DNA from 3 places in the Algoriphagus halophilus genome. Region 1 is predicted to be linked to each of the others. Evidence: riboswitches for the same ligand, from Rfam matches in the RefSeq annotation. Region 1 holds a riboswitch; each other region holds the start of a gene.
What was found. Region 1 has a riboswitch for S-adenosylmethionine ahead of BUR11_RS07335 (O-acetylhomoserine aminocarboxypropyltransferase/cysteine synthase family protein). Riboswitches for the same ligand answer to the same signal wherever they lie in the genome.
Positions count from the first base shown of each region.

Region 1 (8,265 bases):
GGAACAATTCCTGGGACATGGTAATCGTTGCGAATTGACTTTTTAAATTCATTAATACTTATAATTTTTCAAATGCTTGTTGCAAATCTGCCTTGATATCATCAATGTGCTCGATACCAACAGAAACTCGCAATTGGGTAGGGGTGACACCTGCTGCCAATTGTTCCTCATCGGATAATTGTTGGTGAGTAGTAGCAGAAGGTTGAATAATTAAGGTTTTGGCATCCCCCACATTGGCAAGGTGTGATACCAGTTCAAGACTATTGATAAAAGTGGAAGCTTCCTCTTTTTCCCCTTTTATTTCAAAGCTTAATACTCCACCAAATCCATTTCTTAAATATTTTTTAGCCAAAGCATGGTAAGGAGAAGAAGGGAGACCAGGGTAGTTCACCTTTTGAACTTTTGGATGAGCTTCAAGCCAGGTAGCCAAGGCCAGGGCATTGTCTACAGTTCTTTGAACTCTTAAAGAAAGTGTTTCAATTCCCTGAAGCAGTAAGAAGGAGTTGAAAGGAGAAATAGCCGGCCCAAAATCTCGAAGTCCCTCTACTCTTGCGCGTATTGCAAAGGCAATGTTAGGAAGGCCCAGTGGATTATTTTCTCCAAATACTTCCCAGAAGTTCAATCCATGGTATCCTTCTGAAGGCTCGGAAAACTGTGGGTATTTTCCATTCCCCCAATTGTAATTTCCGGCATCAATGATAATCCCTCCGATCGAAGTACCATGCCCCCCAATCCACTTGGTGGCAGAGGAGGTGACGATACTTGCTCCGTGCTTAATAGGTTGGAATAAATAACCACCTGCACCAAATGTATTATCTACTACCAAAGGAATGTCATGCTTCTTTGCCAAAGCAGAAATGGAATCGAAATCAGGAATATTAAATTCTGGGTTTCCAATGGTTTCCAGGTAAATGGCTTTCGTTTTCTCATCAATAAGAGATTCAAAAGAAGCCGCATCATTTCCTTTGGCAAATCTTGCATCTATGCCTATTCTTTTAAAAGCGACCTTAAACTGATTGTAAGTACCTCCATATAAAAATGAAGTAGAAACAAAATTGTCCCCCGCACTCATGATATTATTTAAAGCCAAAAACTGCGCTGCTTGACCTGAAGCAGTCGCTACGGCCGCCACTCCTCCTTCAAGGGCCGCCATCCTGTTTTCAAACACCTCTGTAGTAGGATTCATGATCCTGGTATAGATGTTTCCGAATTCTTTTAATCCAAATAGATTAGCGCCATGCTCCGCACTATTAAACACATAGGAAGTGGTTTGATAAATTGGGACTGCCCTGGCATTGGTAGCTGTATCAGGCTGGTGACCAGCATGTAGTTGAAGGGTTTCAAATTTTAAGTTTGACATAGTTATTAGGGATTTAATGAAAAGATAGGGTAGTGGGTACCCTTAAATATTAAAAGATTGATACAAAATGGGGAATGCGACAAAACCGCCCCTTGAGAGCAAAGGATGTTCTTATTCCAAAAACGGAAATTAAAAACTGCTAGTACCGATAAAGGGAAGAGATTAAATCCAACGTTCATGCCGCAAAGAATTTATAGTTCCATTCGAGACCTTCTCAAATGGCAGGAATTGGCACCTTGGACTTTCCAGGTTGCCAGAGGGTCAATGAGCCTGTCTCTCGCCTCTTCTTTATAAATCCTAGCACTTAAAAAGTGAAGGATGATGCAAATAAATAGCCCTTATTTTGATTTTCAAAACAAAATCTGTTTTTGGGACTAAATATTTCTAAAAGATCTTATCTAACTGATTCGGGTCGTATCTAAAAATTGGATGAATATTTTCAAAATCAGGCTCAATTTTTATCAATTCAGATACCTTCCCATTATCTATTCCGTACACCCAACCAAAAATGTGAGGAGCCTTCCTTGTCTTCCATGCTTTTTGGATAATGGATGTTTTAATGAGATCCTGGCATTGTTCAATGACATTGTACTCTACAAGTTTATTCACTCTACTTTCCTCATCTTCTATAGCATCCAATTCTTGGCTATAGGTTTTATAAACCTCTTTGATATTGCGAAGCCACTTATTGATTAAACCAAGATGATTATGCCCTAGCGCAGCACTTACCCCACCACAGCCGTAATGTCCACAAACGATGATGTATTCCACTTCCAATACTTCTACTGCATATTGTAATACACTTAACAAATTCAAGTCAGTGTGAACCACCATATTGGCAATATTCCTATGTACAAAAATCTCTCCCGGGTCTGTCCCTGTGATCTCATTTGCAGGAACACGGCTATCTGAACATCCAATCCATAAGAATTTTGGCTTTTGCTGCTTTGACAATCGCTCAAAGAATGAGCCGTCAGTTTCAGTCATTTCTTCTGACCATGCCTTATTTTGAAGTAATAGTTTTTCGTAAGGGTTCATACAGTTTTGGTTAATTTATAACGGAAGCCTTCCGTGGTAACTTCAATATTTTTATCCATGGAGGTCAGAATAAAATCATTCAATACCTCTTGAATGTCATGATCTATGAAACGGGCTTTCTCCGCATTGATAATAACCTGACAACCATTAGGGATTTTGGAAAGCTCTTTCATCAGAGGAGCTTTATTCAAAAAGCTTACATCTTTTTGTAATTGCACTAAATAGTTGCCATTTAATTCTGTGAATCTGATAGATTTTTGGAAGTTGGTCTTGATAACAAAGAATAATCCAAAAGCCATTCCTATTCCAATTCCAATTAATAAATCTGTAAATAAAATGGCTAATACCGTCACTACGAATGGGATAAATTGAGACCATCCTTTTTCATATACTGAAACAAAAATGGCAGGTTTGGCGAGTTTATATCCCACTAAAAATAGAATGGCAGCTAAGCAGCTTAAGGGGATTTGATTCAATACTCCAGGGATTGCCAATATCAAAACCATGAGTAAGATCCCATGAAAAACAGCAGACATTTTTGTTTTTGCGCCACTGGAAATATTTGCGGTACTTCTGACAATAACAGCAGTTACAGGAAGTCCACCAATTAATCCAGATATAGAATTTCCTATTCCTTGAGCCACCAGTTCTCTGGAGGAAGGTGTAATTCTTTTTTGTGGATCCATCTTATCTGCAGCATCCACACTCAACAAGGTCTCAATAGAACCAATCACTGCTAAGGTGACTGCGATTACCCAAAAGGAACTATCCATTATTAAAGAAAAATCAGGGAAAGTGATAAGGTTTCCTAACTCACCGAAATTTGATACGGTAGGAATGGTCACTAAATGTTCTCCATCCAAAATCCACTCTGGCTTCCAAAAAGAATAACTCGCATTAATCAAAATTCCGGAAACCACAGCCCATAGGGCGCCTGGTACCAATCCAAGGATTCGATGGTTCTTAATCTGAGGTTGCTCAAATGCAATCAATATCCCCAACGCTACAAGCACAATAACAATTGCTCCTGGGCTATTGAATTCAAATGCGTACCATATTTCTGAAAACGTGTTGTGATTATCACTTTGTAAAAAAGCCTCATCACCCATGGTATCTTTATCATAGCCCAAAGCATGAGGAATCTGTTTTAAAATCAATATTAATCCAATGGCTGTCAGCATTCCTTTAATGACAGAATGTGGGAAATAATATCCCAACACCCCAGCTTTGGCTAAGCCTAAACCTAGTTGAATGAAACCTGCAAAAACCAAACAAGCTAAAAAGAGGGGGAAAGTTCCTAATGAGGAAATAGAGTCTAATACGACCACTGTTAATCCAGCAGCAGGCCCACTTACACTGACATGAGAACCTGAAATTGATCCCACTACTATTCCTCCCACAATCCCAGCAATCAAACCGGACATAGGAGGGGCCCCACTTGCAATGGCAATTCCCAGACAAAGAGGCAGGGCAACTAAAAATACAACTAGGCTAGACTTTAGATCATATTTAAGATTTTCTCCAAAAAGCATAAGATAAATTAACAATTGTCTAAAATTCAACTCTAGGTATACGTAAAACCCAGTCTAAAGTATCAATATTATACAATATTATTCGGCTTTTTCGAATTAATAAAGAAGATTAACTCAGTAAATCCTCAAATGATTGATCTATTTTACTAAAGTTAAACCCTTCAACAGCACGATCCATTTTTGCTTGAATTTCGGTCAAACATAGATTCCCAATACTACCTTCATGGGTATGTGAAATTTTACTTTGGTCTGGAGAAAAATTATCTGATTCAATATCCAAGCCTACTTGCTTATATGCATCTCTAAAGGGTATACCATTCAAAACCAACTCGTTCACCACTTCCACAGAAAACACGTGCTTATAAAAAGGATCTTGAAGAATTTCTTCTTTGATTTTAATGGATTTCAACATAAAAGAGCACATTTCCAAACAATCTTTCATCGTTTCAATTGCTGGAAAAATTTCTTCTTTCAACAATTGCAAATCCCGATGATACCCTGTTGTGGTATTCGTCAATAATAGATTGATTGTATTTGGAACAGCTTGAACCTGATTGGTTTTGGCCCGCATCAACTCAAATACATCTGGATTCTTCTTATGAGGCATGATGCTACTTCCCGTAGTCAATTCATCCGGAAATGAAATAAACCCAAAGTGCTGGTTCATAAACAAACAGATATCACTTGCCAATTTATTCAAGGTACCTGCCAATCCTGCAAGACCAAAAGCAATGGTTCTTTCCGTTTTTCCCCTGCTGTTTTGTGCATTGATTACATTATGATGGAGATCGGCAAAACCTAATAATGAAGTGGTATAAGTTCGGTCAAGAGGGAAGCTTGATCCGTAACCAGCAGCGGAACCCAAAGGATTCTTATTCGCTAAATCAAAGGAAGCCTGAAGTAATCCCATGTCTTCGGTAATGCTTTCAGCAAAGGATCCAAACCATAAACCAAAGGAAGAAGGCATGGCTAATTGCGTATGCGTATACCCTGGCATTAAATCTTTTTTATGTTTTTCAGAAAGCTGAAGCAATAAATCAAAAAGAGTGGTAGCTTCTTCCACTAAACTTCGAATTGCAGCTCGGTAATATAACTTCAAATCCACCAACACTTGGTCATTTCTGCTTCTTCCGCTGTGTAGTTTCTTTCCTACTTCACCATAGCGCTCCGTAAGCAGGAATTCTACCTGAGAATGAACATCCTCTACTCCGGGAGCAATGGTAAATTGACCTTTCTCAATTTCAAAATAGATTTCTTTCAATCCTTTTTGAAGGATTTCATTATCCTCTTTAGTCAATAGGCCCACTTTAGTTAACATATGAGCATGTGCCATAGACCCCAACACATCAAAAGGAGCCAAAATAATGTCAAATTCAGGATCTCTTCCAATGGTAAAGTTTTCTACTTCTTTTTTATTTCCTGCTTCTTTCTGCCAAAGTTTCATAGTGTATTATTAGAGGGCGCTCTTAACTGATTTTGAGTAGGATTCCAGGATAGCGATGTACTTGGAAATCCCATTTTGAATTTCGTTCAAATAAATAAATTCATCTGCTGTATGTGATCTAGCAGAATCTCCGGGACCAATTTTTACAGATGGATAGGGAATCAAGGCTTGATCCGAAAGGGTAGGACTACCATAGGTTTTGATCCCCATATCCTTTGCGATGTCCAATATCAGGTGACCTTCCGGTACATGAGAGGATTGAAGCCTCAACGATCTAGGTTTTAAATCACAATTCAAATTGGAAGCCAATTCATCTAATGCTTCTTCCAGGGTATATGCGTCAGTTACCCGAACATCCAAAGTGAATTCACAAAGATCCGGTACCACATTATGTTGTTTTCCTGCCTGGATTACCGTAGCCGATACTTTTGTTTTGCCCAGGAAAGGAGAGACTTTTTTGAATTGAAAATCCCGGATTTTAATCAAATCATCCAAAGCCAAATACAGGGCGTTCTCTCCTTCTTCCCGTGCTGCATGGCCTGCCTTTCCATGGGACCTTGCATCAATTACCATCAATCCCTTTTCGGCGACTGCCATATCCAATAGGGTAGGTTCACCTACAATAGCCAGCTCACAAGCCGGCAACTGATTGATGATTGATGCAATCCCATTGGGACCAGAAATTTCCTCTTCAGCTGAAGCTATAATGATCAGATTAAAGGGTAAATCCTTGCCATAAAAATAGCAAAAAGCAGCAATCAGGCTGACTAAAGGACCACCAGCATCATTACTTCCTAAGCCAAACAGTTTACCATCTTTTTCAACTGGAGCAAAGGGATCCAATGTATATCCAGCGTTGGGTTTTACCGTATCATGATGGCTATTCAACCAAATCGTTGGAAGTTCAGGATGAAATGCATTGGCAAATGCCCAAAGATTGTTTCCTGATCTTTCAAAAGGTATAGACCTATTTGAAAAAAAACGACCTAGAATTGCTGCCGTATCATTTTCCTCCTTTGAATAAGATGGTGTGGAGATCAGTTCTTTTAATAACTGAACAGCATCTTCAAACAGTAATTTAAATTCTTTCACGATGTGGTAATTCGATCAATACAAATCGTATCGATGGCGTTCGATGGTAGTTCCAGAAAGTTTCCCCTTTGTAGCCAATAACAGATTTTCGGCTTTTCCAATCCAAACATGATTGACCCCTTTCATTAAAGCTTCAAATGCATTATCCAATTTTGGAATCATTCCGGAATGGATTACATTTTCTTTTTTCAGTTCCTGGTAGATGTCCTCATTGATGAGAGGAATGATTGAATTTTCATTTTTCTCATCTATTAAAACACCGCTTTTATTGAAGCAGAAATACAAATTCACTTGATGCTCAGCTGCTAATGAGGTAGCTAGGGCAGAGGCAATGCTATCTGCATTCGTATTGAGAAGCTGACCTTTTTGATCATGAGTAATTGCGTTAACCACAGGAAGAAGACCTCCTTGTAATAAATGATCAATGAGCTTGGTGTTCACTTCTTTGATATCTCCCACAAATCCATAATCAATTTCTTTGACAGGTCTTTTGATGGATCGAATCAAATTACCATCCGCGCCTGTCATTCCAATCGCATTGACTTTCACGGCCTGAAGCTTGGCTACGATTTGTTTATTAATCAAACCTGCATAGACCATCGTAACTACGTCTAACGTATCCTTATCGGTGATTCTTCTACCATCTACCATCTCGGGCATCACTCCAAGGGATTCTCCAAATCGGGATGCCATTACGCCACCTCCGTGCACCAAAATTTTATGCCCGGGGAATTTTGAAAAAAGGGCCAGAAATTCATCTAATTTTTCAGGAAAGTCGATGACATTACCACCGATTTTAATAATACTGATTTTCATAGGTCGAGGCTTTTATAAAAGGGCAAATAGGCTTAAATCAAATGGCTGATCACTGATTGAGCAGCATAAATTCTATTTTCAGCTTGTTTTTGGACAAGGGATCTAGGTCCATCCAAAATTTCATCTGACAATTCAACATTTCTTCTAACTGGAAGACAATGCATTACTTTCGCGTTTGGCGCATTCTTAAGATGCTTTTCCGTTAACATCCAAGAATGGTCTGTGGTTATTATTTTGCCATAATCATTAAAGCCCGACCAGTTTTTAACATACACAAAATCAGCATCTTCCAATGCTTTACTTTGATTATATTCTATCTTGGCACCAGTTGTAAACTTCTCATCCAACTCATAACCTTGTGGATGGGTGATAGTCAAATCATGCTCCATTCCCAAGGTCCATTCAGCAAAACTGTTCGCCACAGCATGGGGAATCGCTTTGATATGCGGAGCCCAGGTAAGTACGACTTTTGGTTTCTTGATTTCTTTGGAATGCTCCTGAATGGTAATCTGATCTGCTAGGCTTTGTAATGGATGGCGAATGGCAGATTCCAAGCTGATCACTGGAACGCCTGAGTATTTAACAAATTGGCTAAACACGAAATCACTCATATCTTCCTCTTTATTAGTCAGGGAAGGGAAAGCTCTGATAGCCAAAATATCAAAGAAAGTACCCAGTACTCCTGCAGCATCCTTGATGTGCTCTACTGTTCCTTTATTCATGACTGCTCCTTCTTTCATTTCCAATGCCCATCCTTCTTTATCCATATTCAATACAATGGGTTCCACTCCTAAATTAGAAGCAGCCAGTTGGGTAGACACTCTGGTACGAAGGGAAGGATTAAGGAAAATACAACCTATCCTTTTTCCCATTCCTTTATGGATATGTATTCTTGGATCGGCTTTATATAGGAGTGCTTGGTCAATTAATTGCTGACCAATTTCCTTTGATTCAAATTTTCTAAATTGTTGAATGAGGGGTGA
Region 1 covers NZ_FSRC01000001.1:1,737,975-1,746,239, reverse strand. The annotation lists gene BUR11_RS07340 (homoserine O-acetyltransferase family protein) at 1-52, opposite strand, end outside; gene BUR11_RS07335 (O-acetylhomoserine aminocarboxypropyltransferase/cysteine synthase family protein) at 59-1,360, opposite strand; SAM riboswitch class I at 1,549-1,657, opposite strand; gene can (carbonate dehydratase) at 1,745-2,398, opposite strand; gene BUR11_RS07325 (SulP family inorganic anion transporter) at 2,395-3,930, opposite strand; gene argH (argininosuccinate lyase) at 4,040-5,374, opposite strand; gene BUR11_RS07315 (M20 family metallo-hydrolase) at 5,384-6,466, opposite strand; gene argB (acetylglutamate kinase) at 6,482-7,282, opposite strand; gene BUR11_RS07305 (Rossmann-fold NAD(P)-binding domain-containing protein) at 7,315-8,265, opposite strand, start outside.

Region 2 (8,265 bases), 560 kb from region 1:
GAAAAAACCATTGAAAATATGGAAGATGCCACTCAAGAAAGTTTGGATTGGCTCGAAAAGAACTTTGATAAGTTAAGTACAGAGTCGAAGAAAAAAGTCGAAGAGATTCGAATAGGATTAGAGAAGGATTAATCACCAAGTCCCCTCTAAAAAAGAACCCTTCCCAATAGTTGGGAAGGGTTCTCTATTTTGTTTTAAGAGCATTAAAAGATCTCTTTCGCAATCGCGTAAGTAGTACCAGCCTTGCTCATGGTATAGAAATGCAAGGAAGGCACCTCCGCTTTCACTAACTCTTTACATTGCTTTATTGCCCATTCAATTCCTACCTCTCTCACTTCCGCATTGGTTTTACACTTTTCCAATTCATCCATTAATGGATCAGGAAGATCTAAAAAGAAAGTCCTAGGCAACATGGTAATTTGACCTACCGTCGTAATTGGCTTAATCCCAGGAATAATGGGCACGGTAATTCCTGCTTCCCGAACTTGATCCACAAACTCAAAATACTTTTGATTGTCAAAAAACATTTGAGTAACGATGTATTCGGCTCCTTTTTCTACTTTTTCTTTCAACCTTTTCAAGTCAAATTTCATAGAAGGTGCCTCAAAATGCTTTTCTGGGTATCCTGCTACTCCAACACAAAAATCAGTATGGAAACTCGTTTCAGTTTCTTCGTGCAAATACTTCCCATTATTCATTCGTACAATTTGCTCCACCAATTCACTGGCAAAGTGATGCCCGTCTGGCTCAGGAATAAACTTACCCTCTGTCTTTGGGGCATCCCCTCTAAGAGCCAAGACATTTTCTACCCCGATAAAATTCAAATCTATCAGTGCATTTTCTGTCTCTTCCTTATTGAAACCACCGCAAAGTAAGTGTGGAACAGCATCCACTTGGAATCTATTCATTATCGCAGCACAGATACCCACCGTTCCAGGTCTCTTTTTGGTACTGATCTTTTCCAACAAGCCATTGGGATGCTTTTTATAAATATACTCTTCGCGATGATAGGTCACATCTACAAAAGGAGGTTTAAACTCCATCAGAGGAGCGATTCCCTCTAGCAATTCTTTTAAGCTTTGCCCCTTCAAAGGGGGTAATATTTCAAAGGAAAAAAGCGTTTGATCTGCTTTTTTCAAGTGTTCGGTAATTTTCATATAGGTTGTGAGGCAAGATTAGTATTGGGTTGATAAGCTAAGTTTGGAGATAGTAAACTTTCTGCTTCTTTCAGGGATATTCCTTTTCTCTGCGCATAACTAGCTACCTGATCTTCTCCTATTTTTCCCAATCCAAAATATTTACTATCCGGGTTGGCAAAATAAAATCCAGAAACAGAAGAAGTAGGATACATTGCATAGCTAGATGTAAGTGTGATCCCGGCATTTTTCTCCATTTCAAGTAATCTGGAAATCTCCTCTTTTTCTGAATGCTCTGGACATGCAGGGTACCCAGGAGCTGGTCGTATTCCTTGGTATTCTTCTCGAATCAAAGAGTCATTGGAAAGCGCTTCTCCTTTCGAATATCCCCAATACTCTTTTCTTACTATTTCATGAAGGTATTCCGCACCTGCTTCTGCCAATCGATCAGCTAGAGCCTTAAACAGAATATCATTATAATCGTCTCCAGCTTTCTGGAATTCAGCTAGTTTCGCTTCCATTCCTGTTCCTGCAGTTACTGCGAAGCAACCCAAGTAATCTGTATTTTCAGGATGGATATAATCTGCTAAGGAACGATTGGGCACTCCTTTTCCTTTTTTACCTTGCTGTCTAAGAAAATGAAACTTGCCGATACTTTGTCCCTCAGTATTGAGCACTTGAACGTCATCACCTATTCGTTTTACAGGATATATCCCAAATACTGCATTTGCAGAAAGCCACTTTTCTTCTATTATTTTATCCAACATTTGATTGGCATCAGCCAATAACTTTTTGGCTTCTATGCCCACTACTGGATCTTCTAATATCTTCGGGTATCTACCACTTAGCATCCAAGTACTAAAGAAAGGAGTCCAATCAATGTAATTTCGCAATACATTGAGATCTAGTTCTTTTAAAACGGTATTCCCCAGTTGGCTCGGCTCTACCGAAACAAAACTTTCCCAATTTATTTCTACTGGATTGGCTTTTGCCTCTTCATAAGAAACCAACTGTTTTACAGCTTGCTTGGATTCATGCTCTACTCTCAATCGAGCATATGTCTCCTTTATCTTTAATCTGTAAGCCTCTTTCGTCTCCTCCGAAATTGCTTCCCCTGCAATAGGTACGGATTTACTAGCGTCTGTCACATGAACGACAGTCCCGCTGTAAACCGGATCTATCTTAACTGCGGTATGAATTCTAGAAGTCGTAGCTCCTCCAATTAACAAAGGAATTTTCAACCCTTGTCTTTCCATTTCGGAAGCCACATTGACCATTTCATCTAATGAAGGGGTAATCAATCCACTCAAACCTATGATATCCACTTTATTTTTGATCGCTTCGTCAATGATTTTCTGTGCATCCACCATCACTCCCAAATCGATGATTTGGTAGCTATTACAAGCTAAGACAACTCCAACGATATTTTTCCCAATATCATGCACATCTCCTTTGACCGTTGCCATCAAAATTTTCTTCAAGGAGCTTTCTTCCTGCCCCTCTTCTGGTAAAGGCATAAAAGGCTCCAGGTAAGCAACTGCCTTTTTCATCACTCTAGCAGACTTAACTACCTGGGGAAGAAACATTTTACCTTCTCCAAATAAATCTCCTACCACATTCATTCCATCCATTAATGGTCCTTCAATCACCTTTAATGGGTTAGTTAATTCCAATCTTGCCGCTTCAGTATCCTCGACAATAAAGTCCAAAATTCCTTTGACCAAGGCATGTTCGATTCTTTTGGCTACCGGGTCAGATCTCCAAGCCTCATTGACCACTTCTTTCTTGCCCGAAGTTTTTACTGTTTCAGCAAATTCCAACAATTGCTCAGTAGCATCTTCTCTTCGATCAAAAAGAACATCTTCTACTTTTTCCAGCAAGTCCTTAGGAATGTCATCGTAGACTTCCAGCATGGTAGGATTGACAATACCCATGTCCATCCCATGATGGATAGCATGGTACAAAAAGGCCGCATGCATGGCTTCCCTTACCGGGTTATTTCCTCGAAAAGAAAAACTGACGTTACTAACTCCTCCACTCACCTTGGCTCCCGGCAAGTTCTCTTTGATCCATTTGGTAGCCAAGAAAAAGTCCAAAGCATTTCTTCTATGCTCCTCCATTCCTGTTGCTACTGGAAATATATTAGGATCGAAAATGATATCCTGGGGATTAAACTTGACTTGATCTACCAGGATTCTATAACTACGTTCACAAATTTCAATTCTACGATCATAAGTATCGGCCTGACCATCTTCGTCAAAAGCCATTACCACCACTGCTGCTCCAAATTTCTTGATCGTTTTGGCTTGGCTGATAAACTCCTCTTCCCCATTCTTCAGGGAAATAGAGTTTACGATCCCTTTCCCCTGAATACATTTTAATCCAGCCAAAATAATAGCCCATTTAGAGCTATCAATCATGATGGGAATTCTACTGATTTCTGGTTCGGAGGCTATCAAATTTAAAAATTTGACCATGGCCATTTCTCCATCAAGCATCCCTTCGTCCATACAGACATCCAAAACCTGAGCACCACCTCTTACTTGATCCAATGCTACTTCAAGCGCCTCATCATATTGACCATTTAAGATCAATCTTGCGAATTTTTTAGAACCTGTAATATTGGTTCTTTCGCCTATGTTGACAAAGTTGATTTCGGGAGTCAAAACCAATGGTTCTAACCCAGATAATTTCATGTAATGATTCGTTTCCATCGCCTCAATCCAGGGTTTCTTCTACTTCTTGTTGTAATTTTCTTGGCTCGTAGCCTGCTGCAAGTTTTGCCAGTGCGGCAATATGCTCAGGAGTAGTCCCGCAGCAACCTCCTAAGACATTGAGCATGCCCTCTTTTAAAAAGTCTCTTACTTGATCAGCCATTTCATTCGCTCCCTGATCATATGCTCCAAATTCATTGGGCAATCCCGCATTGGGATAAGCACTCACATAGAATGGCGCTTTTTGAGCCAATACTTTCAAATAAGGTCTTAATTCCTTTGCTCCCAAGGCGCAATTCAAACCGACTGACAGCAAGGGAACATGGGATACAGAAATCAAGAATGCCTCTGTGGTTTGGCCTGAAAGGGTTCTTCCGGAAGCATCTGTAATCGTTCCAGAAATCATGATTGGAATTCCTCCATCTTGAGGATCCAATGGAATTCCCCGTTCTTCATAGACATCCTGGATTGCATAAAGTGCGGCTTTCGCATTCAGGGTATCAAAAATCGTTTCTACCAATAGTATATCAGCACCTCCATCAAGCAATCCTCTGACCTGCTCGGCATAGGCTGTCGCAAGCTGATCAAAGGTGATAGCTCGATACCCTGGATCATTGACGTCTGGAGATAGCGAGGCGGTTCGATTGGTAGGGCCAATTGCTCCTGCTACAAATCTTGGTTTGTCAGGAGTTTTAGCACTATATTCTTCAGCAACTTCACGGGCCAATTTTGCCGATTCATAATTGATAGCATAGGCTAAATGAGGAAGATCATAGTCTTCTTGCGCAATAGTGGTTCCTGAAAAGGTATTGGTTTCTATAATATCTGCACCAGCATCTAAATACTCTGCATGAATTGCCTTGATGATATCAGGCCGGCTAAGAGACAATAAGTCATTATTGCCCTTCAAAGCCTTGGGATGATTAGCCAATTCAGGTGTTCTAAAATCTTCTTCCGTAAGGGTATAACGTTGGATCATTGTCCCCATCGCACCATCCAGAATTAGAATTCTTTTAGAAAATTGCTGAAGTAGAAGTTCGGTTCTGTTTTGCATCATTATTATTTTATACAGCTAATCGAGCAAAACACGGAAAAAAGTACCTGGACTTATCCGCTCATCTGTTCCCGAAAATCGGGATGGGAGTTAGCACCTTGGCTACAGGTTGCTAAGACGTCTTAGGGCCCTTCCCTCGGTCTTTCTCGATAAGCAGACCAAAGGTAATATCATTTTGCCAATAAAACAGATTGTCTGGTCAAATTTGCTGGGTGGATTAAATTTTATTGCTTTGCGACTAAGGCCTGATCCCTAATCCAAAACTCAAATAAGGAGCGGACATATATCCAGACATGTTAAAGTCTCCTAGTTTGTAATTAGCCAGAGGCAACTCATAGCCAAATGAACTTGTAAGAATCACATCAAATAGATTTCTTTTCCCAATAGGAACCCCATATTCCAGAAAAATTTCTGGCTTGGCCATCAAGCCACTATTCTTTAGGTATCCATCAAAACGTGGCTTTTCAAAAAGTTCTGGAAAATCCGGTTTTCCCTTTTGGGTATTAGTATATCGGATATTTCCATAACCAATCCCTCCCAATACCCCAATAGACATATTTCTATATTGGATAAATTTCATCCCAAGATTCCCATATACACGAAGACTATTCAAAGTATGGTTTCTGATATTGTTCGCTGCCCCATTCATAGCTAAATTATAGACATCCGAACCGTAAAGCAGATTTCCACTTTCGCCTAAAATTCGAAGTCCCCAATTGGAAGGAGAACCATCCAAGGCATTAAAACCAGCTTCCTCCAGCTGCTCATTAAATTCAGTAGGAGAAGTAAAATGAATTCCACTAATCATAGAAACCCCGATACTTGCATCTTTATAAAAGAAATTTCTATCTGGTAAGGTCAATCCGGCGCCAACCCTAATAAATGCACCACTTTGAGCATTGTCAAAAGAAATTCCGTTAAGGTTCCATTTGCCCTCAAAAGGGCTAAATCCATAACCTAATTTCATCAAAACTTCTAAGGCTTCGTTTCTGCCTAGAATATCGAAATCATAACTAAGCTGGAAACCTATTTCAGTTAAAAAATTCCCATAATGTTTGGTGCCTTTTTGGATATCCTTTTTCCTTAGAATATATCCCTGGGATGGATCATTCAAAAAATCACCTAAATTCTCGCTGGGATGTTGTGGTAGCATCTGAAAATTCAAAAATCCTGCTCCCACCGACATATAATGAATGAGTTGAAATCTTGACTCTTCTATAAAGGCATATCCCACATTCAATAAAGCTCTGGATGTTCTATAATATAACTTGTAGTGATCAAACTCACTTTTAGAACCTCTATTATGATAAAGTTCCATCCCGATGACAAAATCATTATACCTTACCTGATACCCCAACCCAATGGTGTTATACCTATTTCTTAGGCCCGTAAGCCCTCTCTCTTCCAGCAATTTATCGAATTGATTCAACTTCGCTCCTGAAGTACCTGCCAAAAAATAGAAGGATGGTCTTTTGGTTACAAGTCTTTGGGCGGAAGCACTGAAGAAAATCCCAAAACAAAGGATTAACAGAAATAATCTTGAAAAAAAAGGCATTTAATCACTCTATTAGAAATAGGCCAACTGGTCCGAAACCTTACAAGGCAAAAGTAATGCTAAACCGACATTTCAGAGTGATCTTTACCGCTTAGATGAAAAATTAATTTTTCGTAGAGTATCTCTGGGACAAATGGCTTTGGAATAAAATCATTAAATCCTATCTCTATTAACTGATCTTTCACCTCTTGAAGTGAAGTCGCTGTCAAAGCTAAAATCGGGGTTTTTCGTTTCATTTCTTGCTGATAGGAACGAATAGATCGGGCTACTTCAAAGCCATCCAACACCGGCATTTGAAGATCCAATAAGACCAAATTAAAATCCTCATCTTTAAATTTTTCAAGAGCTTCTTTCCCATTTGAAACGATGACTAATCTTCCAACTTCCCATTTCTTTAGAAATTTTTGAATAAGAATTTGATTGACATAGTTGTCCTCTGCTACTAAGATGGATGCCTCTTGGAGAGCCTTTCCCAAATCACCTACCCCATCTTTATTTACTACCCGATGTAGTTTTCCTATTTGAAGTTTAGAAGTAAACCTAAAAACACTTCCTCCCCCTTCTCTTGCGCTCACTGAAATTTCACCCCCAAATAATTCTACCAACCTTTTAACAATTGCTAATCCCAGACCGGTACCACCGTATTTTCTAGTGGTGGAAGAAGAAGCTTGTGTGAAAGCCTCAAAAATACTTTCTCGTTTATCTTCAGGTATACCAATCCCACTATCCTCAAACCTAAATTCTATCTCCGTAAATTCATGGTCTCTATGAATTTCTTCAAGGACTATTTTTACAAACCCATGTTCGGTAAATTTAATGGCATTGGATAAGAGGTTGTTGATAATTTGACCTAGCCTGATCGGGTCACTGACCACTTGATTTGGAAGGTTTGGATCAAATTCACAATCTACTGAAACTGACTTTTCATGGGCTTGAAAACTATGAGAATGGACAATTCGAGAAACAACATTTTGAAGATCAAAAGGAACTGACTCCAACTCCACTTTACCGGAATCAATTTTATTGTAATCTAAAATATCATTAATCAGAGCCATTAAGTTCTCTGCTGAAAATTGCAAGGTTTTAAGATTCTCCAATTGATCAGGACGTGGGTTCCCTTCCACTAACAAGTGTGAAAGTCCGATCACCGCATTCATTGGGGTACGGATTTCATGGCTCATCACGGATAAGAATTGAGACTTAATCTGTGAAGCCTGCTCAGCATTTTCCTTGGCTTTCAACAATTCTTTTTGAGCCTCTTTTAGCTTGGAAATATCTCTTGCAATCCCCGTATAATAATTCTCCTTTCCATCTTTGGTTTTAACCATCTTTCCATTGGAATTGAAAACTTTGAATTCACCATTCTTATGCTTCAAACGAAATTCCAAGTATTGATTGACAGAAAGAAAATCCTCAGTGGTTTCGAGCATTTCTTGAAACTTACCCATGTCATCTGGGTTCAGAAACTCAAAAATCGACCTTCCAATTACCTCCTCTGCCTGGTAACCTAAAAACTGCTGCACATTCGGGGAAACGTATTTCAGATCAAATGACTCGGTCAAAGAGAAAATGATTTCTGTAGATTCTTCTACCAAGGTTCTGTACTTCTCTTCCGATTGTAGGAGGTCAATTTTAGCCTGGTGTTCCTCCGTAATGTCCCGAATAATACTCAAGACAAATTCCACCTCATCCCGGATAATGATAGGTCTAAAAATTCTGGAATAATACCGGCCGTTTATTTGAAGTTTAGATTCTATGATCTCCCTTTCATAATAAACCTTGTCCAACAATTCATTCACTTCCTCA
Region 2 covers NZ_FSRC01000001.1:1,177,114-1,185,378, reverse strand. The annotation lists gene BUR11_RS05030 (hypothetical protein) at 1-132, shown strand, start outside; gene metF (methylenetetrahydrofolate reductase [NAD(P)H]) at 204-1,157, opposite strand; gene metH (methionine synthase) at 1,154-3,850, opposite strand; gene BUR11_RS05015 (homocysteine S-methyltransferase family protein) at 3,855-4,904, opposite strand; SAM riboswitch class I at 4,963-5,060, opposite strand; gene BUR11_RS05010 (hypothetical protein) at 5,143-6,459, opposite strand; gene BUR11_RS05005 (PAS domain S-box protein) at 6,519-8,265, opposite strand, start outside.
Region 2: linked by a shared signal. The riboswitch ahead of BUR11_RS05015 (homocysteine S-methyltransferase family protein) and the one ahead of BUR11_RS07335 (O-acetylhomoserine aminocarboxypropyltransferase/cysteine synthase family protein) in region 1 are both predicted to bind S-adenosylmethionine.

Region 3 (8,265 bases), on a different contig from region 1:
TGCTGCTATTTCAAAATTAAAAGAAACAGGAAGTATCCTAGATGCAGTGGAAGCTGGGGTAATGGATACCGAATTAGATATGGATAACCTTTCTGTCGGTCTACAAGGATTACCAGATAGAGAGGGGATTACCACTTTGGATGCCTCTATCATGACTGGAGATGGTTCTTGTGGATCAGTGGCGTTTGTTCGCCAGGTGAAACACCCAATTTCATTAGCCAGGGTGGTTATGGAGAAGACTCCACATGTCATGATCGTAGGTGAAGGGGCTAGACAGTTAGCTATTTCGGAAGGATTTCCAATAGAAAAAGAGGAGCTTAGCCCAAAGGCTAAGGAGGCCTATGAAAAATGGAAGGTAACCAGTAAATACAAGCCGGTGATCAATATTGAAAACCATGATACCATTGGTATGATTGGAATTGATAAAAATGGTCAAATGGCCGGAAGTTGTACCACAAGTGGACTTGCTTATAAGATGCACGGGAGAGTGGGAGATAGCCCAATTATCGGAGCAGGATTATACGTGGATAATGAGGTTGGAGCTGCCACCGCTACCGGACTTGGAGAAACTATTATCAGAGTATGTGGAAGTTTCTTAATCGTTGAGCTGATGAGACAAGGTAGGACTCCACAAGAAGCTTGTGAGGAGGCTGTCAGAAGACTTGTTTCTAAAAGCAAAAACATCAAAGATGTTCAGGCGGGATTCCTAGCGATCAATAAAGAAGGACAAGTAGGAGCTTATGCAATTCATCCAGGATTTAATTTCGCTCAAGGTACTTTAAGCTCCAATGCATTGATAGATTCAAAAAGCTACTTTTAAGATGGCGAAAATAACACTTGAAGCTCCCGTATTTAGTGTAGAAGCTGCTTTGGAGGCAGCAACTTATGGAGTAAATAGACTTGAATTATGTTCTAATTTTCCAGAAGGTGGAGAAACACCAAGTGCGGGCATGCTCAAGTTTCTAAAATCTGAAGTGGATATCCCGGTTTTTGTAATGATTAGGCCTAGTGGAGGTAATTTTGCTTATACACAAAAGGAGCTAATGGTTATGAAAAGGGATATTGAATTGCTTGGGGAGTTGGGGGCTGATGGGTTTGTATTTGGTGTTCTAACCAATGAAGGGAGTGTAAATGTTGCTGCTTGTGAAACATTAATCCGGACTGCCTCAGGTAGGCCTTGTACTTTCCATAGGGCATTTGATGCATTGTCAGATCAATTTGAAGCACTTGAAATAATTAAGAGCTTGGGGTTTCAAAGAATACTTACTTCAGGCGGTAAAAACTCAGTAACTGAGGGGTTGGATGTGATTCTTGCCTTAATTAATAAGGCAAATGGAGGAATTTCCATCATGCCTGGTGGAGGAACTAAGCCTGAACATGTTTCGGTTTTATCTAAAACTGGCCATTTAACAGATATCCACGCTTCATGTAAAACCTGGAAAAAAAGCCCAAACAACTATGTCAATCCAGATGTTTCTTTTTCTGATGACCCAGAAGCTTTCCTGAAAGATTTAAGGGTAGATCAAGAAACTGTATCCCAATTTTTAGATGCGATCGAATCTATATGAATTCTTTCCGTTTAATAGCCATTTATTCACTGATTCTGCTAGGAGCGGTTTTCTGTAAGCCGATTTCTGAGCGAAAACAACCTCCGCCAACGCTTGAGCAGCTAGCCTCCGAAGACTTAAATTTGAATGGAGAGCAATTAGCAAATGCATATTGTGCAACTTGTCATCTAAAGCCAGAGCCTCAGATTTTAGACAAATCTACATGGAAAGACAAAGTTCTGCCAGATATGAGGAAAAGGATGGGGCTTTATTTAGAAGAGGATTTTGGTACTATCATGCCCATTGATATGGATGTGCCAAAAGGGATTTATTCTGATATTCCTTTTATAAATAAAGATAATTGGGAAAAACTCAAGACCTATTATTTAGACAATGCGCCAGATATTCCCAACCCACAAGCTGATAAGGCCTCCATCAATTTAGGGGTTCCTGGTTTCGAAATAGTCCGGCCTAAATTCACAAACTTTTACCCTGATTTAGTTACACTTTTGAGAGTGGAACCTAGTTCTGGTAAACTTTGGTTGGGACATCGTTTCAAATCGATTTTTGTGCTAGATCCAAGTCGTAATTTTCAAATCTTGGATTCTATCGCGACAGATACCGCTCCAATAGATATTCATTGGGATAAGAGCTCCAATTCATTTGAATTGTTGACCATGGGGGTGATGGATCCCTCTAATGATTCCTCTGGGGTTGTAAATGAATTTTATAAATCAGGACAAGATTGGAAAAGTAAGCCCGTTTTGGAAAACCTGAAAAGACCAGTCAATCTGGAATATGCAGATTTTAATGGAGATGGGATACTGGATAAAGTAGTCTGCGAGTTTGGGAATCATGTTGGAGAGTTAAGTTTGTATCTATCGAATGGGGATCATTGGGAGAAACAGGTATTGAAAAATTCTCCAGGAGCTAGGAGGGTAGTCATTGAGGATTTGGATGATGATGGTGATTTGGATATTCTAGTTTTAATGACACAAGCAAATGAAGGTTTTTTTGCTTTCTTAAATCAAGGGGAGGGAGAATTTAGAGAAAAGATCTTATTAAGATTTCATCCAGCATTTGGATCAAGTGATTTCCAATTTCTGGATGTTAACCAAGACGGCCTAAAGGATCTTATTTTGGTCAATGGGGATAATGCGGATCTATCTCAGGTTTTGAAAAGCTTTCATGGAGTGAGAATCTTTTTAAACCAAGGTGATTTAGATTTTGAACCTTCTTGGTTTTATCCCATGCATGGGGCGAGTGGCCTTGAAATAGATGATTTTGATCAAGATGGAGATCAAGATTTTTTTGTACTCTCATTTTTTCCAGATCAAAATCAAAGCCCAAAACAAAACCTACTTTATTTTCAACAGAATGAGAAGATGGATTTTCAAGCTTATTCACCAGTAATTGAAGAGGATTCACATTGGCTTACAATGACCAAAGGGGATTTAGATGCCGATGGTGACCTTGATTTGGTGGTGGGAGTTTTTGAATTTGATGATTTATATAAACAACCTCAGGAGGCATGGTCTCCTATTGTGGTTTTTAAAAATCAAAAGAAATAATATTTTGTTTTAAGTGTAAATATATTATCAATTTATTGAATATATAAGGATTAGTGATTTCTGTTTTGATAAATGCTAATTTTTCAGTAAATTATTTTTCACCTTAAAATTATTTCATCTATGGTAAAGAGTTTCCAAGGAGTAAGAATGGTGGAGCCCAAAAAATCTCCTGCAACCCAAATTTTAGTAAAAGATCATATGAGTACCAATTTGGTCACTTTTCATCCGGATGATACCATTGACAAGGTGTTGGACGTTTTGACTAAAAGGAAAATCTCCGGTGCCCCTGTTGTAGACGAATCAGGTGCTTTGATTGGAATTATTTCAGAGGTGGATTGTTTAAAAGAAATAATAAAAGGCAAGTATACCAATACTCCAAAATTCCCTGGTAAAGTGAAAGAGCATATGAGTACCGATGTGATTACCTTAGGTCAGGAATTATCGCTTTTTGATGCTGCACAAAAGTTTTTGGAACTAAAAATCAGGAGATTTCCAGTATTGAAAGATGGAGTGTTAATTGGTCAAATAAGTTTAAGTGATGTCATAAGGGCTTTTCCTAAACTCAAACAAACAACCTGGTAGAAATAGAAAGCGCCCCCATATAATACTTATGGGGGCGCTTTCATTTTGATTTTTTATTTGGATAAGTGCAAGGCTCTCTCTACATCTTCAATAATATCATCCACATGTTCTAGTCCTACGGATAGTCTTACGAGTCCATCAGAAATCCCGACTCTTGCCCGTTCTTCTACCGATAATTTGCTATGGGTAGTAGAAGCCGGGTGAGTAATAATACTTCTACTATCCCCTAGATTGGCAGTAATTGAAATCATTTGAAGATGATCAATAAATTTCCTTGCACGCTCTTCTCCACCTTTTACGGTCAAAGTAATAATGCCTCCACCATGTTTCATTTGTTTGATGGCCAAATGATGTTGGGGATGTGATTTTAAGAAAGGATATTTTACGTTTTCTAATTCTGAATTCCCTTCAAAATACTGGGCAGTCTTTAAAGCGTTTTCGCAATGTCTGTCCATTCTCACCCCCAGGGTTTCCATACTTTTGGAAAGTATCCAAGCATTAAATGGGGAAATAGCAGGCCCAGTATGTCTGGTGAAAAACTGCACTTCCTTCATTAATTCTGCGGTTCCAAGAATCAAGCCTCCAAGCACTCTTCCCTGACCATCAATATATTTCGTGGCACTATGGGTGACAATATGTGCGCCCCATTTAGCGGGTTGTTGTAAATAAGGAGTAGCAAAACAATTGTCCACTACCAATATCAGATTATGTACCTTGGCGAAGTTGCCCGCCCATTCCAAATCAATAATTTCCAGTCCAGGGTTGGACGGAGTCTCAATAAAAAGCATTTTGGTGTTAGGCTGCACTAACTTTTCCCAGTTGTCAATATCAGAAATATCCCCATAAGTTGAGGTGATGCCCCATTTAGGAAATACTCGAGTTAACAATTGGTGCGTAGACCCGAACAAAGATCTTGATGCTAGGACATGATCTCCCTGTTGTAATAAAGAAGCAATACTTCCAAACATGGCTGCCATTCCAGATGCTGTGGCAATACCCATCTCAGTACCTTCTGCTGCACAGATTTTCTCAATTAGATCGCTTGAATTGGGATTGGCATATCTTGAATAAATATTACCCTGTATCTCTTCAGAAAAGGTAGCTCTTGCTTCTTCGGCAGATTCAAATGTAAAGCTGGAAGTAAGGTAAATCGGAGCTGAATGCTCCTTTTGATTCGATTTCGACGGAGTGATTCGGATGGAATTAGTTTCAAAATGCTTGCTCATCACGGAATGCCTTATTTATTGGTATGACATAGATAGGCTCTAGTTAGTTTGAGAAAGTCAAACCAAAAGCGGTCAAATCGAACTAAAAAGGGGATTTTTGTTTTTAAAGCCAATTTATAGTTCCCGCTAAGGGTAGGACTTGGCACCTTTCCGCCCAAGGGGGATGGTTGCCAGAGGGTCAATGAGCCTATTCTCTCGCCTCTTCTTTATAAATCAGTTGCCTGAAGTGATACAAAGTAAACCCGTGTTTCGGGTATTTCCAAATCTATTGATTTAATTATTGTATTGATTCATCGTTCGTTCGATTCCTATCGTACAAAATGACAATATCATCTCGATGGCTTTATCCATGATGAGAGGAAGTTCTATAAATTCATCTTGCGTAAACTTGCCTAACACATAATCGACCTGCCTTCCTTTTGGATAATCATCCCCAATACCCATTCTCAATCGGGGGTAGTTTTGTCCCCCAGTCAGTGCTTCAATATTTTTCAGGCCATTATGCCCGGCAGCACTACCCTTTGGTTTCATTCGAAGACTTCCAAAAGGAATGGCTACATCATCAACCAGAACCAAGACATTTTCTTTGGGGATATTCAGTTCCTTCATCCAGTAGTTCATGGCTTTCCCACTGAGGTTCATATAGGTAGTAGGCTTGATCAAGTGGATGGACCTTCCTTTGTATTTAAATTCTGATTTAAAGGCAAGTCGATTACTTTCCCAAGAAATGGATTCTTTGTCTGCGAGCCGATCTACAGTAAGAAAACCAATATTATGTCGAGTCAATTCGTATTCAGGCCCGATATTTCCCAAGCCTACAATGAGGTATTTCATAAGAGGGGTTGATCAATGCGTAAAAATAAAAAATCCTGCCCGTTTTAAAGGGCAGGATTTCTGTGTTGATGCTATGAAGATTAAGCTTCTTCAGTTTTCTTTCCTCTAAGTGCTCTTGGAATACCGATCGTAACAAGAGAAACATTAGGGCTAGTTAGGATTTCGAATCCATCAGCTGATAATTCAGCTACTTTGAAAGATTTACCTAAATCAAGGTTTGAAATATCTGCTTCGATAAAATCAGGAAGTTGAGATGCCAATCCTTTTACTTTAAGCTTTCTTGTTTTGAATTCAAGCTTACCACCTTTTGCGATACCTGGAGAGTTACCAACAACTTTTACAGGAATTTCAAATTTGATTGGCTTGTCTTCAGTATAAGCCATGAAATCTGCATGAAGCAAAGTTTCACTTACTGGGTGGAATTGCGCATCTTTCAAAACAGCCTTTACGATTGTTCCTTCAATGTTCAATTCTACTAAATGTACTTCTGGAGTGTAAATCAAATCTCTAAACAAAATGATTGGAGAAGAGAAGTGGATTTGCTCAGGAATACCTGGTCCATAAACTACACAGGGAACATTGCCGCTTTCTCTGATTTCATTTAGAGAGGCACTGTCGAGATTTGCTCTTTTAAACCCTATAATCTCAAGTGTTTTCATAAGATATATATTTAATAAAATTGGTTCTTAAATGAATAAAGAACTGATAGAAGTGTGACCCGTTACCGCATGTATAGCTTTGGCAAATAAGTCTGCTACTGTCAATACTTTAATTTTTGAAGATTTTTGTTTTAAAGGGATGGTGTCTGTGATCACCAATTCTTCCAAAACTGAATTTTCAATATTTTCATAAGCCTTTCCAGAAAGAACGCCATGAGTTACTATGGCTCTTACGGAAGTAGCTCCTTTTTCCATGATGATTTGAGCTGCTTTGCACAAGGTTCCGGCAGTATCCACCAAATCATCCACTAAAATCACGTCTTTCCCTTCAACATCCCCGATTACCTGCATTGAAGCAATTTCATTGGCTCTTTTTCTGTGCTTATCACAGACTACCATTTCCACTTCAAAGTGCTTAGCATAGGCTCTTGCTCTTGCAACTCCCCCGACATCTGGTGCCGCGAAAATCATGTTGTTTAAGCTGAGTCCGCTCAAATAGGGCACAAAGATAGCTGATCCATTCAAGTGATCCAAAGGTAGGTCAAAAAAACCTTGAATTTGTCCAGCATGTAGGTCGCAAGTCATAATCCTGTCTGCTCCTGCTGAGGTAATCATATTGGCAATTGCTTTCGCTGCAATGGAAACCCTTGGACGGTCTTTTCTATCTTGTCTGGCATATCCAAAGTAAGGAATAACAGCACATACCTTATAAGCACTTGCTCGCTTAGCAGCATCTATCATTAGGCAAAGTTCCAAAAGATTGTCACTTGGTGGGTTCGTGCTCTGGATTAAAAACACAGTGCATCCTCGAATTGACTCATCAAAGCTTGGAGACATTTCCCCATCGCTGAATTTTGACATGGTTAGATCGCCAAGTTTTTTACCGTAGTTTTTTGCTATTTTTTCTGCTAAAACAAGGCTGTTTCCGCCTGAGAAGATTTTGACTTCGGACATATTCGGTGGTTTATTCGGAGAAGAAAGAAAGGTTTCAGAGGCAAAAATAGTAAAAATTGATGGTAAGGCTAAATCAAATGGAATTCATTCAAAATATATGTTTGCAAAGACTTTATTTGATTGGAATTTTCATTCTTTAATCAAGATGAAATAGACTTTAGGGACCTGATTTCTGAAGGGTCTCTTGTACAACCCTCCGTTTGCCCATGTTTATCATTCCAAATAAAACTTAATTTTTGGTCTTGTTTCGATCTGAAAATCGATGATTTATTTTAAAAATTTGAAATTTTTCTATTTCAATTAAACTTCATTGACGTATAGTTCCGATCCTGTAAAAAAAGACAGAAAGTATGTAAGTGGAATGCAAACCTTTTTTTTTCATAGTATTTTAGAAATGGTTTAATCAACCATCAACCAAAAATTATCACATGAAAAAACGTTTTACGCTCTTTACATTACTATTGAGCATTTGGTCATTTGGACTTTTTGCTCAATCCATCCCAACACCTAAATCTCATTTTGGGTTTGATATTGGTGATGATTATAAGCTAGCCACCTTCTCTCAATCAGAAGAATATTTTAAAAAAGTTGCTGATGCCAGTGACCGAGTAAAATTGGTAGAGATAGGAAAAACGGAGTATGGAAGATCCCATCCCATGATGATCGTAACTGCTCCCGCCAATTTCGAAAAATTAGATCGATATAAGGAAATTTCCCAAACCCTTGCTCGTGCTGAAATAACCAAAGAAGAGGCAGAGAGCCTGGTAATTGAAGGAAAACCAGTAGTTTGGATTGATGGAGGTCTTCATTCTACGGAAGTGGTAGGTCCCCATCAATTAATCGAAACGTTGTATCAATTGGCTTCCAGAACTGATGAGGAGACCATGAAGAT
Region 3 covers NZ_FSRC01000003.1:427,097-435,361, forward strand. The annotation lists gene BUR11_RS18525 (N(4)-(beta-N-acetylglucosaminyl)-L-asparaginase) at 1-820, shown strand, start outside; gene BUR11_RS18530 (copper homeostasis protein CutC) at 822-1,568, shown strand; gene BUR11_RS18535 (FG-GAP-like repeat-containing protein) at 1,565-3,118, shown strand; gene BUR11_RS18540 (CBS domain-containing protein) at 3,239-3,700, shown strand; gene BUR11_RS18545 (trans-sulfuration enzyme family protein) at 3,754-4,926, opposite strand; SAM riboswitch class I at 5,038-5,141, opposite strand; gene pth (aminoacyl-tRNA hydrolase) at 5,200-5,760, opposite strand; gene BUR11_RS18555 (50S ribosomal protein L25/general stress protein Ctc) at 5,841-6,419, opposite strand; gene BUR11_RS18560 (ribose-phosphate pyrophosphokinase) at 6,447-7,373, opposite strand; gene BUR11_RS18565 (M14 family metallopeptidase) at 7,802-8,265, shown strand, end outside.
Region 3: linked by a shared signal. The riboswitch ahead of BUR11_RS18545 (trans-sulfuration enzyme family protein) and the one ahead of BUR11_RS07335 (O-acetylhomoserine aminocarboxypropyltransferase/cysteine synthase family protein) in region 1 are both predicted to bind S-adenosylmethionine.